Regions from separate parts of the Laceyella putida genome, predicted to be linked through region 1. Evidence: riboswitches for the same ligand, from Rfam matches in the RefSeq annotation. Region 1 holds a riboswitch; each other region holds the start of a gene.
What was found. Region 1 has a riboswitch for S-adenosylmethionine ahead of ACFQNG_RS08460 (homoserine dehydrogenase). Riboswitches for the same ligand answer to the same signal wherever they lie in the genome.
Positions count from the first base shown of each region.

Region 1 (4,467 bases):
TTGGCTCGCGCGGGTGCCGCATGTCCTGTGTGTCCCCAAAAGGTTGCCCAACCAGGATCAATTTGAGCGGATTCAGTGGAAAACGGGACTCACTTTGGTTGAAACGGGAATTCCGGTTCATCCGTCTTTTTATGAGTATGTCTCCAAACAAGAGGCCTGCCGTCGGTTGGGGTTGTCTTCCCATCGTCCGGTGGTTCTCATAATGGGCGGAGGTACCGGTCTAGGTCCATTAGAGCAGATTGTGAATGAGTTGCAAAGCTTAACCCATCTGCAGTTTGTCGTTTTGGCGGGCAAGAATCGGACGCTGCATGAACGGTTGACCCGGCAGTTTACCGCGCCGCATATACGGATTGAAGGGTTTCGAACCGATATCCCCTTATGGATGTCCGCGGCGGATCTATTGGTTACCAAACCGGGCGGATTGACGATTAGCGAAGCGATATCCAAACGGTTGCCCATGCTGTTGTTTGAGGCCTTCCCAGGGCAGGAAGAAGCGAATCAACAGTATCTCCTGCATCACCGGGTGGCCATGATTACGCGTCCATCCACCATCCGCTTGCAAGTGGCCAAACTGTTCGATTCGCCGATCCAAGTGGGGCGGATGAAAGAGCGGTTTGAGTCGTTGATGTCGGTGGATGCCAGCAAACAAATCGTTAGAGAGACATTAAAAGCGAAAACCTCCATTTTACAGACTTTGTGACGAAGTCTGTTTTTCTTTTTGCTCCGGCAACGCATGGGCGGGGTGAAACCGCTTGCTAAATGGAGCGACCTTGGAATATTGTAAATGGAAGGAGGGAAATGCGGATGAAGTTGGTTACCTATATGGTTAAAGCGGATGAACTCAATATTCAGGCACAGGATGGAGTGTTGGCGCGTTTGGGTTGGGTGCGGGACGGCCATGTGATCGACGTCGGGTTGGCCCAGTCGTATTTGGAGATGAAGCAAAACCTCGTCTTTCCTTACCGTCTCGCCACGGATATGCTCACCTATCTGGAGCGGAGTGAATCGGAGCGCCACTTTTTGCAGCAGTTGGATTCCGCTTTGGGGCAGAGAGATTGGTTGAATTTGAAGGTGGAAGGGGAACCGGTTGCCTTAAGTTTAAAAGAGGTGGATCTGTTTTCGCCCCTTCCGTTGCCGACCAGTTTGCGCGATTTTTACGCGTTTGAGGCCCATGTTTTGACCTGCCGCCAAAAGCGGGGGTTGAAGATGGTGCCCGAATGGTATGAGATTCCCGTTTTTTATTTTTCCAACCATCGGGCCGTGGTTGGAACGGAGATGTCCCTAAAAAAACCGGCTTATACCGAACAATTGGATTATGAATTGGAAATCGCCTGCGTCATCGGCAAAAAAGGCAAAAACATCGCCCGGAGCGAGGCGCTTTCCCATATCGCAGGGTTCATGATCATGAATGATTGGAGTGCGCGGGATGTGCAACGGCAAGAAATGGCGGTCGGCCTCGGACCGGCGAAAGGAAAAGACTTTGCCACATCACTGGGCCCCTATTTGGTGACAACGGATGAGTTGGAGGATTGTCGCGAAGGTGAACACTGGGCACTGTCAATGAGCGCGCGTGTCAACGGAAAAGAGCTTTCCCGGGGGAATGTGAAGGATTTGCATTGGACCTTTGCGCAAATGATTGAACGGGCTTCGGCGGAGTGCGAACTGGTCCCCGGGGATGTCATCGGGTCGGGAACGGTTGGCACGGGTTGCCTGTTGGAATTGGGCGAGGAGATCCATCCTTATCTGCAGCCGGGCGATGTGGTGGAACTGGAGATAGAACGGTTGGGCATATTGCGCAATCGGATCATATAGGAAGTTGTCTCATTTCAATGTTGACAATATTCCTATATTGGACCATAATGTATTAAAATATCGGAAAATTGATATTAACAGTTTTTCTTTTCTTATCAAGAGCGGCGGAGGGACTGGCCCGATGAAGCCCGGCAACCTCGGTGTGTATTTACCGGAAGGTGCCAAATCCTGCAGTGCATGTTGAAGGCACTGAGAGATAAGGGGAATGGTTTTGGCCGCGTGTAAAAACCCTCTTCTTATCCAGAAGAGGGTTTTTTATATTTATTACCTATTTGGAGGGATTGGGATGAAACAGGTACGAGTGGCTCTACTTGGCTTGGGAACGGTAGGGACTGGAGTATGGAAGATGATCCAGAGCAATCAGGACGTGATCGCTAGGCGTACAGGAATGTTGGTAACGGTTGAGGCGATTTTGGTGCGCAACATCCATAAAGACCGGCAGCTTGAAGGGGTACAAGCTTTGTTGACGTCTCGTTTTGAAGATGTATTGGCGCGTGAGATTGATGTGGTCATCGAAGTGATGGGTGGAGTGGAGCCAACCCGTACCTATTTGCGACAAGCGATGGAAAAAGGGTGCCATATTGTTTCCGCCAATAAGGAGCTATTGGCTCGCCATGGAGAAGAATTGCGGGAATGGGCGAAGCGGCATGGGGTGCAATTGTCGTATGAAGCCAGTGTGGGCGGAGGCATTCCGATCATCGGCACCGTTTCCCATTTCTTGAAAGCCAATCGCATTTACAAGGTTTCAGGCATTTTAAATGGAACGACCAACTTTATTTTAACTAAGATGAAGGAAGAAGGTCGTACTTATGAGGACGTATTATCGGAAGCGCAACAAAAAGGGTATGCCGAAGCGGACCCGACGGCAGATGTGGAGGGAATCGATGCCGCCCATAAGTTGTCCATCTTGTCCCGACTCTCTTTTGATGTGTGCGTGACTGTGGATGAAATTCAGCGGCAAGGCATCACGGATGTGACCCCTGTCGAATTATCCCTTGCCCATCAGCTGGGATTTGCGATCAAGTTGCTCGCTTCCGCTGAGCAATTTGGCGAGAATGGCCCCGTAGCGTGTTGCGTTTATCCGACCTTGCTCCCGCTCAACCATCCATTGGCGAGCGTGAATGATGTGTACAATGCGGTCCACGTTGAAGGGGACTTTATCCAAGACCTGACTTTGATTGGACAAGGGGCCGGTGAGAAGCCAACAGCCAGTGCCGTGGTGGAAGACTTGTGCAATTTGGGGCGGGTGTCGGGACAATCCTTAACCAAGGCTGTGCGATGTCCATTGTTGGATGGGGCGAGCGAAGGCGGCCTCCGCTTTCATTTCTTGGAGATTTCTTCGCTTCAGGGGTCGGCGACCAAAGCGATCGAACGTTTGAAGAAGGCCGGCGTGGCCGTATACGCATGGGAAACGAAGCGGGAGGAAGAGACCACTTGGTTGGCTTTTATCGCCAGGGGGTTGGAGAAAGATGGAGAAAGCGAGCTGTTTAAAGAGTTGGGCTGGCAGACGACGCGAGTGATCAATCGCCCTGTGCTGGGTGGCGAAGCGCTTTTCGCCGCAGATGTGGTTCCGTTCGCGAAGGCGGCGGCTGGGGTGAAATAAGTGTTAGCAAAAAGGCGGCGCCTTGGGTGGCCGTCTTTTTTAGGGACGACTGTGTGGGATGATTCCATCTGTCAGGATGGTAACACCATATTACCAATGAACATTCCTTTTTCCTGCGCTTAAAAATTATTTCGGGTACAATAGATTTAGTGGACCTATCAGAAGGAAAGGAAAACGTTGGATGAACAAGTCGACCAAACAAGGAAAACAGATTCGCCTGAAACGGGGAGAGGTGATCGAAGTCCCGATCCGCCGGATTGGCATCAATGGGGAAGGCATGGGTCACTATCAAAAGCAAGTGGTCTTTGTGGAAGGCGCGGTGCCGGGTGAAACGGTTGTGGCTCGGGTAACGCAGGTGGAAACCAAGTTTGCCAAAGCCAAACTGTTAAAGGTAAAGAAAAAATCGGCTTATCGGGTGGAACCGCCCTGTCCGGTGTATCGGGAGTGTGGCGGGTGCCAATTGCAACATATTGACCGGCGGATGCAGAAACGCTTAAAACGGGAGTTGGTCGCGGAGAGCTTTGCCCGATACGCCGGCTTGAGGGACCTGCCGATCAGGGAGACGATTACGATGGATGAGCCGTGGTCCTACCGCAACAAGGCGCAACTCCCATTGCGGCAGATTGGCACCCAAGTGGCCATGGGGATGTTTTCCGCCGCTTCTCACCGCTTGGTGGATGTGAGTGAATGCATGGTCCAACATCCCCTCCTTAACCAAACGTTAAGTGAAGCGAGACGGATTGTGGAAGAGTTGGGAATAGACATTTACGACGAGCGGAAACATCGGGGCACGTTAAGGCATCTAGTGGGACGGATTGCTTTTGCCATGGAAGAGGTGCAATTAGTGCTTGTCACGCGGACGAAAACATTTCCTGAGGAAGAAGCCTTTGTGCGGGAAGTGACGAAACGACTGCCTCAAGTGAAAAGTGTGGTGTTAAACTACAATCCGGCGAAAACGTCTCTCGTGTTTGGCACGGAAAGCCGGCTCTTATGGGGCCAGGAAAAGTTGACTGAACGATTGGGCGAGTTGACTTATCTGTTATCGGCCCGTG
Region 1 covers NZ_JBHTBW010000021.1:5,942-10,408, forward strand. Annotated here, with positions in the region: gene ACFQNG_RS08450 (MGDG synthase family glycosyltransferase) at 1-700, shown strand, start outside; gene ACFQNG_RS08455 (fumarylacetoacetate hydrolase family protein) at 805-1,812, shown strand; SAM riboswitch class I at 1,902-2,015, shown strand; gene ACFQNG_RS08460 (homoserine dehydrogenase) at 2,099-3,415, shown strand; gene rlmD (23S rRNA (uracil(1939)-C(5))-methyltransferase RlmD) at 3,597-4,467, shown strand, end outside.

Region 2 (4,467 bases), on a different contig from region 1:
TTGGAGAGGGCAACGCACCCATCCCCTGATGATCGAACGAACGCTGCGGGAGTTGGCAAAACTGCGTGGGGAAGAGGCCTCATCACTAAGGCAGCAGATCATCGACAATACATGGCGGTTTATCGGGTGAGTGGCGGAAGGGCTGGTGCGGGTGCGTTTTCTCGCTCACCTTCCATACAAATGAATGATTATTGCTAAAAATAGAATCATTGGTTTATAATATTTTTCGAGTACCTTCTCCTTCCTCCTATTTGATAACAAGCGGCTTGAAACGAGAAGACCCCCTGGCGTGCCCAATGGTGAGTGGGTGCGCCGGGGGTTCTTGTTTCATTGTGCGGCGGCATGCTCTGTTCGCTTCAACCGAGATAGCGCCTCCGCATAGTTGTTCCGCACAATTCCCGCTTCCGTAATGATGGCGGTGATATAGCGATGTGGTGTCACATCAAAGGCCGGGTTGAACACCTTGGTGCCCGCGGGGGCAATGGGTTGGCCTTGGAAATGGGTGATTTCTTCCGGAGCCCGTTCTTCGATCGGGATCTCATCTCCCGTGGCGGTGGACAAGTCGACCGTCGACAGCGGAGCGGCGACATAGAACGGAATATTGAATTCCTTTGCCAGAACAGCCAAGCCAAACGTGCCGATTTTGTTGGCGGTATCCCCATTGGCCGCGACACGGTCACAACCGACGATGACAGCGGCGATCTTTTTGGTGGCCATCGTATAGGCCGCCATGCTGTCACTGATCAAGGTGACGTCCACCCCCGCTTGTTGCAATTCCCATGTGGTCAGGCGGCCCCCTTGCAGGAGTGGGCGTGTTTCACAGGCATAAGCGGACAGGCCGATGCCGCGTTCCTTTGCCAGATGGAGCGGGGCCAGAGCCGTGCCATAGCGAGCGGTGGCAATCGCTCCGGCATTGCAGATGGTGAGGATGGCATCACCGTCCGCCAGTAAGGATAAGGCGTGTTCACCAATGCTTTTGCAGACGGCTTCATCTTCCGCCTGAATGGCCAGCGCCTCCGTTTCAATCAGGCGTTTGGCTTCTTCCACGCCGGTTGCCGTTGTCGCTTTGGACATGACGCGATCCAATGCCCAAAAGAGATTAACCGCGGTGGGCCGGGATGAAGCGAGATAGTCCCGTTCCCGCTCAAGCGATTCCAAAAAGGCGGGCAAGGTGGAAAGCCGAGAACGATTGGCCCAGACGGCGAGGGCAAAGGCGGCGGCCATGCCGATGGCGGGGGCTCCCCGTACCTTTAACGCCCGAATGCATTCCCACACCTCGGCAGTCGTCGCGCAGCGCACATAGGCCGTTTCATGAGGCAGAAGTTGCTGATCCAATATCAGCACATGATCCTTTTTATACTCGATCGATCTAAGCATGGGCGACACCCCTGATCGTTTCCAGAAACCGGGAAATCCTCGTCAGTTGTTTGCGCTCTCTCACCAGCGTGCTTCCCAATGCGAGAGCTTTTTCCTTTAATTTCAACTGCAATGCTTGGTCTTCAATCGAATCGAGATCGGCGACATGGGCCAAGCCGATCGTTCGGCGGATCACTTCACAGCCTGCGAACCCGATTGCATCTTCAAGCACTTGGGCAAAGAAATCCTCTTCCACCCCGGCCACTTGCATGTAGGCCTCTTGCCCTTTGCTGTGCCACAGTTGGCTGAACTGCTCGGTGAAATGGGTCCAGGTATCTTCAATCACATTGAGCAGATACGCTTGGAACTGTTGCCGTTTATGCTGGTCTTTGCTGTGATGGAAGTGGGAGAGATAACTGAGCGCGAGATTGGCGAAGAATTGCCCGATGTCAAAGCCGATTGGACCATAATAAGCGAATTCCGGGTCAATCACTTTGGTTGAATCAGTCGTGACGAAAATGCTGCCAGTATGCAAGTCCCCATGCAGCAAGGCTTCCGCGCGCGTCAGGAAGGCATGCTTCAACTTGGCCGTTTCCCGCTTCAACGTTTGATCGTTCCACAGTCTCTCGACAGAGGATTTCAATTCTTCAGGGAAATCATTCGTATCATGATTGAAGAAAGGGTCTGTAAATACCAGGTCTTCTGTGATTTTGCAAAGTTCAGGATTGATAAACGCCTTCACTTGCTCCTTTTTGACAAAGGGATGAAGGAAAAAGTCACTGGTATGAAACAAGGTTTGCGCGAGGAATGTGGCGATGTGTTCCGCCAACTTGGGGTAGACTTCCCCTTGGATCAAGCCTTTGCGCAGAATGAGATGGTCGGAGAGATCTTCCATGACCGTGCAGGCCAATTGCCTGTCTGTATGATACACTTTGGGAACGAGTGCGGGGACATATTCTCCCGCTTTGATGAGCGCCTCACTCTCGATCCGCGCGCGGTCCAAGGTGAGTGGCCAGCTTTCGCCAACAACTTTGGCATAAGGAAGGGCTTGTTTGACGATCAGCGACTTGCCCGTGGCGGGTTCAACCAGATGGAAGACATAGTTTAAGTTCCCATCTCCGATTTCTTTTATCTCCAATTGGTTCACATCATCGAAGTGATTTAATGGCGCAACGACTTGAACCACTGTTTCCGTTGTCAATGCTTCATACGGTTTTTTTGTTTGCAGGCTCACTGGAAGTCCTCCTTCAGGGCATATAAAAAGAGCCTCTTCCTGTCAGAGGCTCGGATCATACGCTCCAAACCTCTTATCTCGCAAAATCATCGTTTTGCTGGAATTAGCACCGTGCCTTGCGTGGTTTGCACCACGGCTCCTCTTGTGTTGACGAGGTGCCCCATCTCGCGATGGTATTACGGTCGGTTGCTGGGCTTCATCGGGCCATTTCCCTCCACCTGCTCTGGATAAGAGACTACTTCCATATGCCGTTGTCTTAAGATTGTTAATGGAATAATACACTTTTGTGTAGAAGATTGTCAACAGAATAAATTGATTGCCTGTGGTGGTTCGGCTTAATACAAATCCGGACGACGATCCGTGAAGATGGGGATTTGTTTGCGGATGTGGGTCACTTGATCCAGGTCGATCTCCGCAAACAAGGTTTGTTCGTCCGCCCCCGCTTCAACCACGATCTCCCCCCAGGGATCGACGATGAGCGAGTGGCCGGCAAAGGTGTTGTTGGGATCGCTGCCCACCCGGTTGCATGCGACGACATAGCATTGATTTTCGATGGCCCTGGTGATGAGCAGATTACGCCAGTGGGAGAGTCGCGGCATCGGCCATTCCGCGACGACGAACAACACGTGCGCACCGGCGACAACATGTTTCCTGATCCATTCGGGGAAACGGATATCGTAGCAGATGACCCCAGCGCAAGGGATGCCAGCCAGCTCAAAGGAACCCATGCGTTCCCCGGGCTGGAGGTATTTCTCCTCGTCCATCAGGCGAAAAAGGTGCACCTTCCGGTATTCGCCCACTTGCTCACCATGGCTGTTAAAGGCGAGCAACGTATTCCATGTGCCGGCGGCATTCCGCTCGGCGACCGAACCGGCGATGATATGGACGCCGTATTGTCGGGCTAGCTTTGCCATGAAGGCTTTCACTGTTGCCGCGTCGGAATCGGCGATCTCATCCAGGCGCGGCAAGTCGTAGCCCGTGGTCCATAATTCTGGCAGGACAATTACATCTGGATTATTCGTGGCCGCGTCGGCAATTTTCCGTTCGACCATGGCCATATTGCTTTCCGGTTGCCCGAAGGCGATATCCATTTGAATCACAGCGCATTTTAATCGCATAGGAGAAACATCCTCCCAAAAAAGACTTTGACAGATTCTCCTCAACGATATAACATAAACCATTAGAATTTCAAGAACATTTACGAGAGAGTGGATGTGAGGAATCTTGAAAAGGTTTCAACGCGCGGAAGCGCTGAATCGCCTTCCTGAACAGTTTTTCGCCCGATTGGTCGCCAAGGTGGGCCGGTTGCAGGCGCAAGGACATGATGTGATCAATTTAGGCCAAGGGAATCCGGATTTGCCCACTCCTTCGCATATAGTAGAGGCGTTAAAACAAGCTGCGGATGAACCCCAACACCATCGATATTCGCCGTTTCGCGGGCATGATTTCCTCAAAGAGGCGGTCGCCCAGTTTTACAAGCGGGAATATGGGGTGGAACTCAATCCCCGGACGGAAGTAGCGGTACTGTTTGGCGGCAAAGTCGGATTGGTTGAGATTGCTCAGTGCTACCTCAATCCGGGCGATGTCGCGCTGGTGCCCGACCCTGGGTATCCTGACTACTGGTCAGGGATCGCCATGGCCGATGCGGAGATGGCCTTGATGCCGTTATTGGCGGAAAACCGGTTTTTACCGGATTTGGACGCAATCGACGCCGAGACATGGGACAAAGCGAAATTAATGTTTCTCAATTATCCCAACAACCCGACCGGCGCCGTCGCCGATGCGGACTTCTTTGTCCAGGTGGTGCGGAAGGCAGGCGAGCGGGATGTGTTGGTTGTTCATGACTTCGCTTATGCCGCCATCGGTTTCGATGGATT
Region 2 covers NZ_JBHTBW010000015.1:101,489-105,955, reverse strand. Annotated here, with positions in the region: gene ACFQNG_RS05920 (TatD family hydrolase) at 1-130, shown strand, start outside; gene mtnA (S-methyl-5-thioribose-1-phosphate isomerase) at 328-1,377, opposite strand; gene mtnK (S-methyl-5-thioribose kinase) at 1,370-2,590, opposite strand; SAM riboswitch class I at 2,661-2,824, opposite strand; gene ACFQNG_RS05905 (carbon-nitrogen family hydrolase) at 2,926-3,708, opposite strand; gene ACFQNG_RS05900 (pyridoxal phosphate-dependent aminotransferase) at 3,815-4,467, shown strand, end outside.
Region 2: it holds a riboswitch for S-adenosylmethionine, as region 1 does, so the genes downstream of both, mtnK (S-methyl-5-thioribose kinase) here and ACFQNG_RS08460 (homoserine dehydrogenase) in region 1, are expected to answer to the same signal.

Region 3 (4,467 bases), on a different contig from region 1:
CAATTCAACCCCTTGCTTTTCCAGTTCAGGCTGCACAAACTTGAGAATCTCTTCATGAGGTACTGGTGATGCCCCAACCGTCAATACTGCCGACTCTTCTTTTTGGCCGCAACCCACGCCAACCGCGGCGACCAACGCGACCAAACCAGCCGCGATCCATTTTTTTATTTTCACCTAGATTTCCTCCTTTATTTTGCATCCATTTCAAAATAATTTGATTGGATTAGGTGATTTTACAGCGAACCGCTCAGGAGACCCGCTGCAAGCGTTCCCTTCCCAAGCGGTTGAACCGCTGATAAATCCCTTTCCAATGCCCTTTATCGTTTGTCTAACCGACGGACCAACCAATCGCCAAGCATTTGGATGATCTGCACCATGACGATCAGCACCAAACCACACACATACAACATCCCATCGTTAAACGATTGGAAACCGTAGCGGAAGGCCGCGTCACCCAATCCGCCGCCGCCCACGATCCCGGCCATCGCCGAAAAACTGATCAGGGACACGCAGGTTACCGTCAAACCGGAGACAATGGCCGGCAACGCTTCCGGCAACAATACTTTCCATACAATGTTGAAGCGGGAAGCTCCCATCGCCTGGGCCGCTTCAATCACCCCACGGTCAATCTCGCGCAAGGCGGTCTCCACCATCCTGGCGTAAAAAGGTGCCGCGCCGGCAATCAAAGGAACGGTTGCCGCGGTAGGCCCAAGCGTGGTGCCCACCAAGAATTCCGCGACCGGGAATAAGAAGAGTACGAGGACAATAAACGGTACCGCGCGGAATATGTTCACAATCGTTCCCAAAATTCGTTGCACCCAAACACTTTCCCAAAAATAACCCCGGTCCGTGATGGTGAGCAACACGCCGAGCGGGATGCCCAAGAGTGCCGTAAATAGTGTGGATATGCCCACCATGTATAGCGTTTCACCGGTTGCTTGCCACACTTGATTCCAATCGATGCTGGTCAACATGGGGCCTCACCTCCACTGAGCTGGTTTCGCACAGCTTGAACCTGTTCCGCCGTGCCGACCACTTTGACGCGCACACGGTCATCCTGAGCCCCTGTAATCGCTCCACTGATGATGCTAAAGTGAATCCCTTGCTCTCTGGCCAGTTTCCCCAACTTGACCACTTCACTCGGATTTAGCTCAATGATCTCGCCTGACGCATCATCCGTCTCCGCAAACAGCTCTTGAACAAACTTTTTTGTCAGCGAATGCTTCGGTTGGCTAAAGATGGCCTCAACCGTTCCCGATTCCACCACTTGGCCATTTTCCATTACCGCCATCTTATTGCAAATCTGGCGCACCACACTCATCTCGTGTGTAATCAACACCAGGGTAATCCCCATCTCGCGATGGATTTCCTTCAGCAACTGCAAGATGGAAGCGGTCGTCTCCGGATCGAGTGCCGATGTGGCTTCATCGCACAACAGGATATCGGGTTGATTGGCTAAAGCCCGGGCGATCCCGACCCGTTGCTTTTGCCCCCCGCTCAACTGGGACGGATATGCCTCGGCCCGTTCGGCCAATCCCACTCTTTGCAACAGCTCGTCCACACGCTGGCGAATCTCTTCTTTTGGCACCCCGGCAATCTCCAGCGGAAACGCCACATTTTCCCGTACCGTCCGCGACCAGAGCAAATGAAAATGTTGAAAAATCATGCCGATCTTCAACCTCGCCTTGCGCAATTCCCTTTCCGCCAGATTGGAAATTTCCTTCCCATCCACCACGACCTTGCCGGTTGTCGGTGATTCCAGCCCATTGATCAAACGCAGCAGTGTCGATTTACCAGCTCCGCTATATCCAACAATGCCGAAGATGTCGCCCCGGTCAACCGTCAGTGTCACACCATCCAGTGCCGTCACGGCCGGGCCCTTGTCACGCGCCGGATATGTTTTGCTTACCTTTTCAATCTGAATCATCGGGATTCACCACCTTTTTTAGAGAAATAAAAAATCCCTTCGGCTCTGAAGATGGCTAAGAAGGGATACGTCTTTATCGGACACACCTTTCTCTCATCTGCCAGAACGAATCTCTGCAGGACTTGGCACCTTTCTGTTGTCAGATCAGATGGTTGCCGAGGGTTCATCGGGCCTGTTCCCTACCCCTCTCTCGATAAGAGAATGTTGCTTTATTCAGTTAATAACATTTCAAAACAACTATCGAGATATAAATTAACATATAAAAACCAACTATGTCAATAAATATTTACAATTGGTATATTTTAAAAGTGCCGATGGCATGGCTTGGCGGGTTTGCGACCATCGGTACCCTGCTTTGGAGAGCAGTAACGGTCACCTTTGTTACAAACCACCCCCTTCGCTTCACATATTTATCACATTTTTACCACGAGATTACATTTAGATAACAAAACGATCACTTCCCACTAAAACCCCTGGCGCTGGCGTATAATAAGGATACATCCTCAATTTGAACCGATGGAGGTGCCCAACATGGAATACACGGTTGTCGGAAAATCGTTTTGGATCGGAGTGTTAAACGCTTCATGTTTAAGTGTCCCGTTGTGGCTTCTCTTTTACTTCGCCCTTAAGCTGATTTTCTAATGAAACCACGTCGTTGGTGCACCTAATCGCAATGGAATCTGAGCTGACTTTGGGAGCGATAAGCTCATTTGTATAAAAAACGGGTGACTTTTGCCGTCGAAAAGCAAAGGCCACCCGTTTCTGCATTAGCGAGCTCCATTTCCGGAAATCACGATCCAAACCGTTTTAAACAGAATCTGCAAATCCATCTTAAACGATTGATTTCTGATATATTCCATGTCCAGTTCCAACTTCTCAGCAGGGGTTGCTTCATAACCGCCGTTCACTTGCGCCCAACCGGTCAACCCGGGTTTCACCATCAGGCGCTTTTTGAATCCGGGAATCTCCTTGTCAAATTGCTCGGTGAACATCGGACGTTCCGGACGCGGGCCAATCAGGCTCATGTCTCCGCGCAGGATATTGATCAACTGCGGCAGTTCATCAATCCGGGTTTTGCGGATAAACTGACCTACGCGAGTCACGCGCGGATCATTTTTGGCTGCCCACTGCGGTCCATTTTTTTCTGCATCGGTGCGCATCGAACGCAACTTGATGATGTTAAACGTTTTGCCGTTTAAGCCAACCCGCTCCTGTTTATAGAAGATTGGACCCGGCGATTCCAATTTGATCGCAATTGCCGTCAAGATCAGCACTGGTAGGGTAAAGAGCAACAACCCGATGGAGAAAAGAATTTCAAATGCACGCTTAAACACCAAATAGAAAGAGGTTGTTTGAGCTTTTCCAGAGAATGCGCGCGAATTGCTCTCGTAGGCCATTTTTGAACTCATCCGCAATCCACTCCTGCTGTATATGGTATCGAAATCACAATTATTTTTCAGCTATCAACTAACTTTACAAAAATGACAGTAACATTACAGCAATGTTTCAAACCGATTACTGTAACCAAGTATACTGTAATCTTTCTGCATTGACAATAGCCGAATTGTGAAAAATGAGATCCCCGCGGCCTCATTTTTATGCATGGGGTATTGCGGCTTCTTCCTTATTGTTTACTGTTCTTTGTCCATTTTACGATATTCATCTTGGTAATATTCGTAGGTTTTGCGTAATCCTTCCGCCAAACTTACCTTTGGTTCCCAAGCGAGCACACGGCACACTTTTTCGTTGTTGAAGTAACTGTGCTTAATATCGCCCGCCCGGTCTGGACCATAATTCACCTCATGTTTCACTCCGGATATGTCATCAAAGAGGCGAATCACTTCATTGAGCGAAGTGCTTACGCCCGTTCCCACATTCAGCACTTCGCCGTCCCCCTTCTCGATCGCGTTGATGTTGGCCCGCGCGATATCCTCCACGTAGATGTAGTCGCGCGTTTGTTCCCCATCGCCAAAGATGGTGAGCGGCTCGCGCTTCAGCACCTTATCGATAAAGATGGAGATCACGCCCCCCTCGCCGCGTGGATCCTGGCGCAACCCATATACGTTGGCATAACGCAAAATCGTGTATTTCAACCCATACAGATGATGATAAACCGACAGATAGTGCTCCACAGTATACTTGGAGATGCCGTAACCGGACAATGGGCCAATCGGATGCTTTTCATCGACGGGCAGATAAGCCGGCGTTCCGTACACCGCGGCCGATGAAGCGTAAACCACCTTCTTCACCCCCGCTTTGCGGCACCCCTCCAGCAGATTGATGGAACCCAAAATGTTGATCTTGGCATCGAGGGCCGGATTTTCCACAGATGTATTCACATGGATTTGGGCCGCTTGGTGAATGACGACTTCCGGCCGCTCTTGTTCCAATACGGCATGCAAATCCGCGCTTGTGATATCCACGTTATAAAAAACGGCTTCTGCGTTTACTTGATTCTCTTTTCCGGAAGAAAGATTATCCACAATCACAACTTGATCGCCACGCGCAATCAACTGATCAACGATATGAGAGCCGATAAA
Region 3 covers NZ_JBHTBW010000006.1:150,234-154,700, forward strand. Annotated here, with positions in the region: gene ACFQNG_RS02435 (MetQ/NlpA family ABC transporter substrate-binding protein) at 1-168, opposite strand, end outside; gene ACFQNG_RS02440 (methionine ABC transporter permease) at 318-974, opposite strand; gene ACFQNG_RS02445 (methionine ABC transporter ATP-binding protein) at 968-1,927, opposite strand; SAM riboswitch class I at 2,018-2,127, opposite strand; gene ACFQNG_RS02450 (sugar transferase) at 2,695-3,336, opposite strand; gene ACFQNG_RS02455 (SDR family oxidoreductase) at 3,559-4,467, opposite strand, start outside.
Region 3: it holds a riboswitch for S-adenosylmethionine, as region 1 does, so the genes downstream of both, ACFQNG_RS02445 (methionine ABC transporter ATP-binding protein) here and ACFQNG_RS08460 (homoserine dehydrogenase) in region 1, are expected to answer to the same signal.

Region 4 (4,467 bases), on a different contig from region 1:
TTCTTTCCGCCGGTTAATCCAACCCTTGGGAGAAAGTTTTCGGATGCTGGGAAGTGTCAAATTTTGTACGACGGGGAAATCAACCAAAACGCCTTCTTTTCTCCGTTCTTCGGGAATCAAACAGATGCCCGCCCGAATCGCTTGTTGCGGATTTTGAATCGGGTGGGAGGTTCCCTTGATCGTCCACGTCCCGTCATGGGGGTCCGCCCCAAACAAAGCGCGGGCCGTTTCTGTTTTGCCTGCTCCAACCAGTCCCGCAATGCCCACGATTTCCCCTTCATAGACAGTGAGAGAGAGCGTTTGGCCGGTTGAGTGAACATGAAATTGGTTGATTTCCGCTAAGGGTTTGCCCAACTTTTTGTGTGGCGTGGCGGAGGAAGGAGAGAACGTTTTGCCGAGCATTGCGCGAATCATCTCTTCGTGTTCCATTTCGCTCGTGTTTTGGGTCGTGATGACCTTGCCGTCGCGCAGGATGGTCAACCGATCGGAAATGGTTTTGATTTCGTTTAAGCGGTGGGAAATGTAGACGATGCCGACACCGCGGTCCGTCAGTCGGCGGATGACTTGAAAGAGTGTGGCTGTTTCCACTTCACTCAAAGGCGCCGTCGGTTCGTCCAATATCAGGAACTTGACCTGACCGGCAATCGCCCGGGCGATCAGAATCATCTGCTTTTCGGCCAAGGTGCAGGATGAGACTAATTTGTCCACAGCCAAATGGATGCCCACTTCCGAAAGGAGTGTTCGGGCCGTTTGTTTTCTCTTTTTCCAAGAAAAGAAGGAAGGGCCGTGCAGGCATTCGTCGATCGTTACATTTTCGGCCACGGAAAGGGTGGGGATGAGAGCGGTGTCCACCTCCTGCACCACGATGCTGATCCCTTCCCGCTTGGCGTCCATGGGTGAGCGGATGTCCAGGTCACGCTCACCCAATCGAATCGATCCGTGATCTTTTTGAATGTCGCCTGACAGGATCTTCACCAACGTGCTTTTCCCGGCCCCGTTAACCCCGATGAGGGCGTGGACTTCCCCGGGTTGAACCGAGAAGTCCACTTGGTGCAAGACGGGATGGTTATGAAATGATTTGGAGATTTGCTTTAATGTTAATGCCGTCATTTTTTATTCGCCTCTGTCAATTTTTTCATCCATGGGGAAGTTCCGGCATCGGATTGCCCCCATCCGTTTATCACCTTGCCAATATCCTTCATGGAAACTTTCCGATCGGTGGGCAACCATCTTTTTTCCACCAAATGGGGTTGGATGCTGTACACTTGCGGTGTCGATTCACCGGCGATTTTTTGGTAAAGGAATCGAACCTGAAGCCGACCCACTTCTGCTGGGTCCGTCGCGGCGGTGGCCACCCAAGGGCTGTTGAGACTTTGCATGAATTGCAAATCTTCGTCGCTGAGATCAATGCCGTATACCTTGATTTCCGTTCGCCCCGCTTGTTGAATGGCGCGGGTCGCCCCTTTGGCAAACTCGTCCCAAGGCGCAAACACCGCGTCAATATCCCCTTTGTTGGGGTATTTTTTTAAAATTGCCTCCATTTGAGATTGCGTGTCCAGGGCCGTGTTGGAACTGGCGTTTCCGAAACGGGCCACTTCCTTGATATGGGGATACCGTTTTTGAAAAGCTTCATAGATCACATTGCGGCGTTCCATCGGTGCAAAACCCCCCACCCAGATATACACGATCTCTCCTTTTCCGTTTAAATCTTGGGTCATGGTGCGCAGGGAGTTCCAAGCTAGGCTGTAATCATCTTGGTCGATCACGGTGACGCCCGGAATGTCCAGATCACTGTCAAAGGAAACAACCGGAATTCCGGCGGCCACCGCTTTTTTTACACTGGGCGCCAACGCGTCTGCTCGGCCATGGTCCAAGAGGATGCCATCCACTTTCTGGTTTACGGCGGTGTCAACATATGAGGCCATTTTCGACAGGTCATTGTCGGCGTTATATACTTGTACTTCTCCGCCGAACGCCTTGACTTGTTCGGTGACACCCGCTATATATTGCGAAGAAAACGTGCCGATGGATAATTGAGTGATGGCCGCGATCTTTAACGGCTTGTTAACCTTGTTAGGAATCTCGCCAGAGGCGGCCGCAGGGGATGTCGACTTTATCTGTCCCGCAGGATGGTTGTTTTTTTGCCGGGCGACGCGATCTTGCTCATTGGCGCAGCCGGCCACCAGGAGCGCAGCCGTCATCAGAATGATCAAAAATGACTTGAAACTATTCATGAAAAATCCTCCTCCTTTTTTTCCCATTTACTGAATGATGGGAAAATGAATGATGTTCTTTTTATTGCGCATGAGGGGGAGGTTGGCATAAAAAAGAGCCCCTTCAATCAGAGGCTCGGAACACGATTTCCTTGCCTCTTATCTCGCAAAACAAACGTTTTTGCAGGATTTAGCACCGTGCCTTGCGCGGCTGTTCACCGCGGCCCCTTACGGAGTGCCCCATTTCACAATGGTATTACAGTCGGTTGCTGGGCTTCATCGGGCCATTCCCTCCACCTTCTCGCAATAAGAGACTTCAACGTATGCAATTGTTTAAATCAATTAATCCGATAAATAATAACGGATATTATTTATTAGTGAAATGATAATGCCTGCAAATTAAAATGTCAATGACCTTTGCCTGTTCCCGTGACAAGGAAAAGGTTCCTGTTCGTCCAACCATCACTTCACTGGTTGCCGACTTGGCGCGGCGGCCCCCGTCTTTACCCAACGCGGAGACTTTCCCTATGGCCTGCTCCGAGGGGAGGGAGAAAATGAAAAAAGCCTATATTCTTATAACGTGATCGTTATGAAGATAGGCTGTTTGTTTTTGGGGACCGCTTGATTATGGGCAGGTCCCCGTTTGTCAGGAATGATCTTACTTGATTTGTTAATATTATTTTCATTTTATTAATAAATACTTAATTATCCATGTTTTTATCATAAATTGGTATAACAAAATTACTTTACTTTATTGTGTTGAATGAATAAAATCAAATATATTCATTTATCGGTATAATTATTCACTTTGTTTCGAAGGAGGAAATCATGCGGATAAAGGGCTTTTTAACCATCTTTGTTGTCATGTTGGCCATGTCTTTATTAACTTCCTGTAGCATTCCGTGGATCGATTCCCAAGAGGGCCCTTCCGAAAACAAAATATTGCGCATTACTGAAAGCAATCAGATTTCCAGCTTGGACAGCGCCAAGTATGTGGATATCGTTTCTTGGAACGTCTTGTACAACGTGAATGAAGGATTGATGCGACTGGGACCGAACAATCGCCTCGTCAACGGAATGGCCGAAGAGGTGAAGATCAGCCCGGACAAAAAAACGTACACGTTCAAATTGCGTGATGACGCTGAATGGAGTGACGAAGAGCCGGTGACGGCGCATGATTTTGAATACGCCTGGAAGCGGGCGTTAGACCCGAAAACCAAATCGGAGTACGCCTATATTCTTTATCCCATCGCCGGTGCGGAGGAATACAACAAAGGCACCGGATCGGCAAGTCAAGTGAAAGTGAAGGCGCTTGATGAAAAAACGCTGGAGGTGCGGTTGAAACAACCGGAACACCACTTTTTGAGCTTGACCACGCAATCCACCTATTTTCCGCTACGAAAAGACATTGTGGAAAAGTATAAGGATGAGTACACAAAAACCCCGGACAAAATGGTTTATAACGGTCCGTTCATCATCCAATCCATCACGCCGACACAAGTGACTTTGGTCAAAAATGAAACCTATTGGGACCGGGATACCGTTCAGCTTCAACAGGTTGACGTGGTCGTCCAGGCGGAAACGTCCAAAAGGATCAATCTGTACAATGCCGGAGAGGCTGACACGACCAAAATCGATTCCGAGTTTGTTTACGCCTATAAGCAAACCAAGGATTATACTAACCTGGAATTGGCTTCTTCCCAATATTTGCTGATGAACGAAACCAAATCATTTTTCAAGAATGCGAATATCCGGCGCGCGATCAGCTTGGCGGTCGACCGCAACGAAATCGTGGAAACCGTATTGAAAGATGGATCCAAACCGGCAGGGGCGTTGATTCCGCCCGCCATGACAGAAGGGGCCCAATCTTTCCGCAAGCTTGCCGGCGGGGAGATTGTCAAGCACGATACGGCCTTGGCCCAGGCGTATTTCAATAAAGGCTTGAAGGAATTGGGCTTGTCCCGCCCGCCGGATTCCATTGTCATGCTTTGTTTTAACGATCAGCGGAGCAATGTGGCCATTTCCATCAAAGAGCAATTGAAAGAAAAGTTGGGGTTGGAGATCAAGTTGAATGCCCTTCCCCGGAAAAACAAAGTGGCTTATGAACTGAAAGGCGAGTTTGACATGACCATGTCCAGCTGGTTCGCCGATTACAGCGATCCGATTGGCTTCTTGGAAATATGGACAGCCAACTCCAAGCTGAACTATATGAAATTTAAAAACCCGACTTTTGACCAACTGATCAAAAAGGCCA
Region 4 covers NZ_JBHTBW010000041.1:1,895-6,361, forward strand. Annotated here, with positions in the region: gene ACFQNG_RS12735 (sugar ABC transporter ATP-binding protein) at 1-1,110, opposite strand, end outside; gene ACFQNG_RS12740 (sugar ABC transporter substrate-binding protein) at 1,107-2,234, opposite strand; SAM riboswitch class I at 2,370-2,526, opposite strand; gene ACFQNG_RS12745 (peptide ABC transporter substrate-binding protein) at 3,042-4,467, shown strand, end outside.
Region 4: it holds a riboswitch for S-adenosylmethionine, as region 1 does, so the genes downstream of both, ACFQNG_RS12740 (sugar ABC transporter substrate-binding protein) here and ACFQNG_RS08460 (homoserine dehydrogenase) in region 1, are expected to answer to the same signal.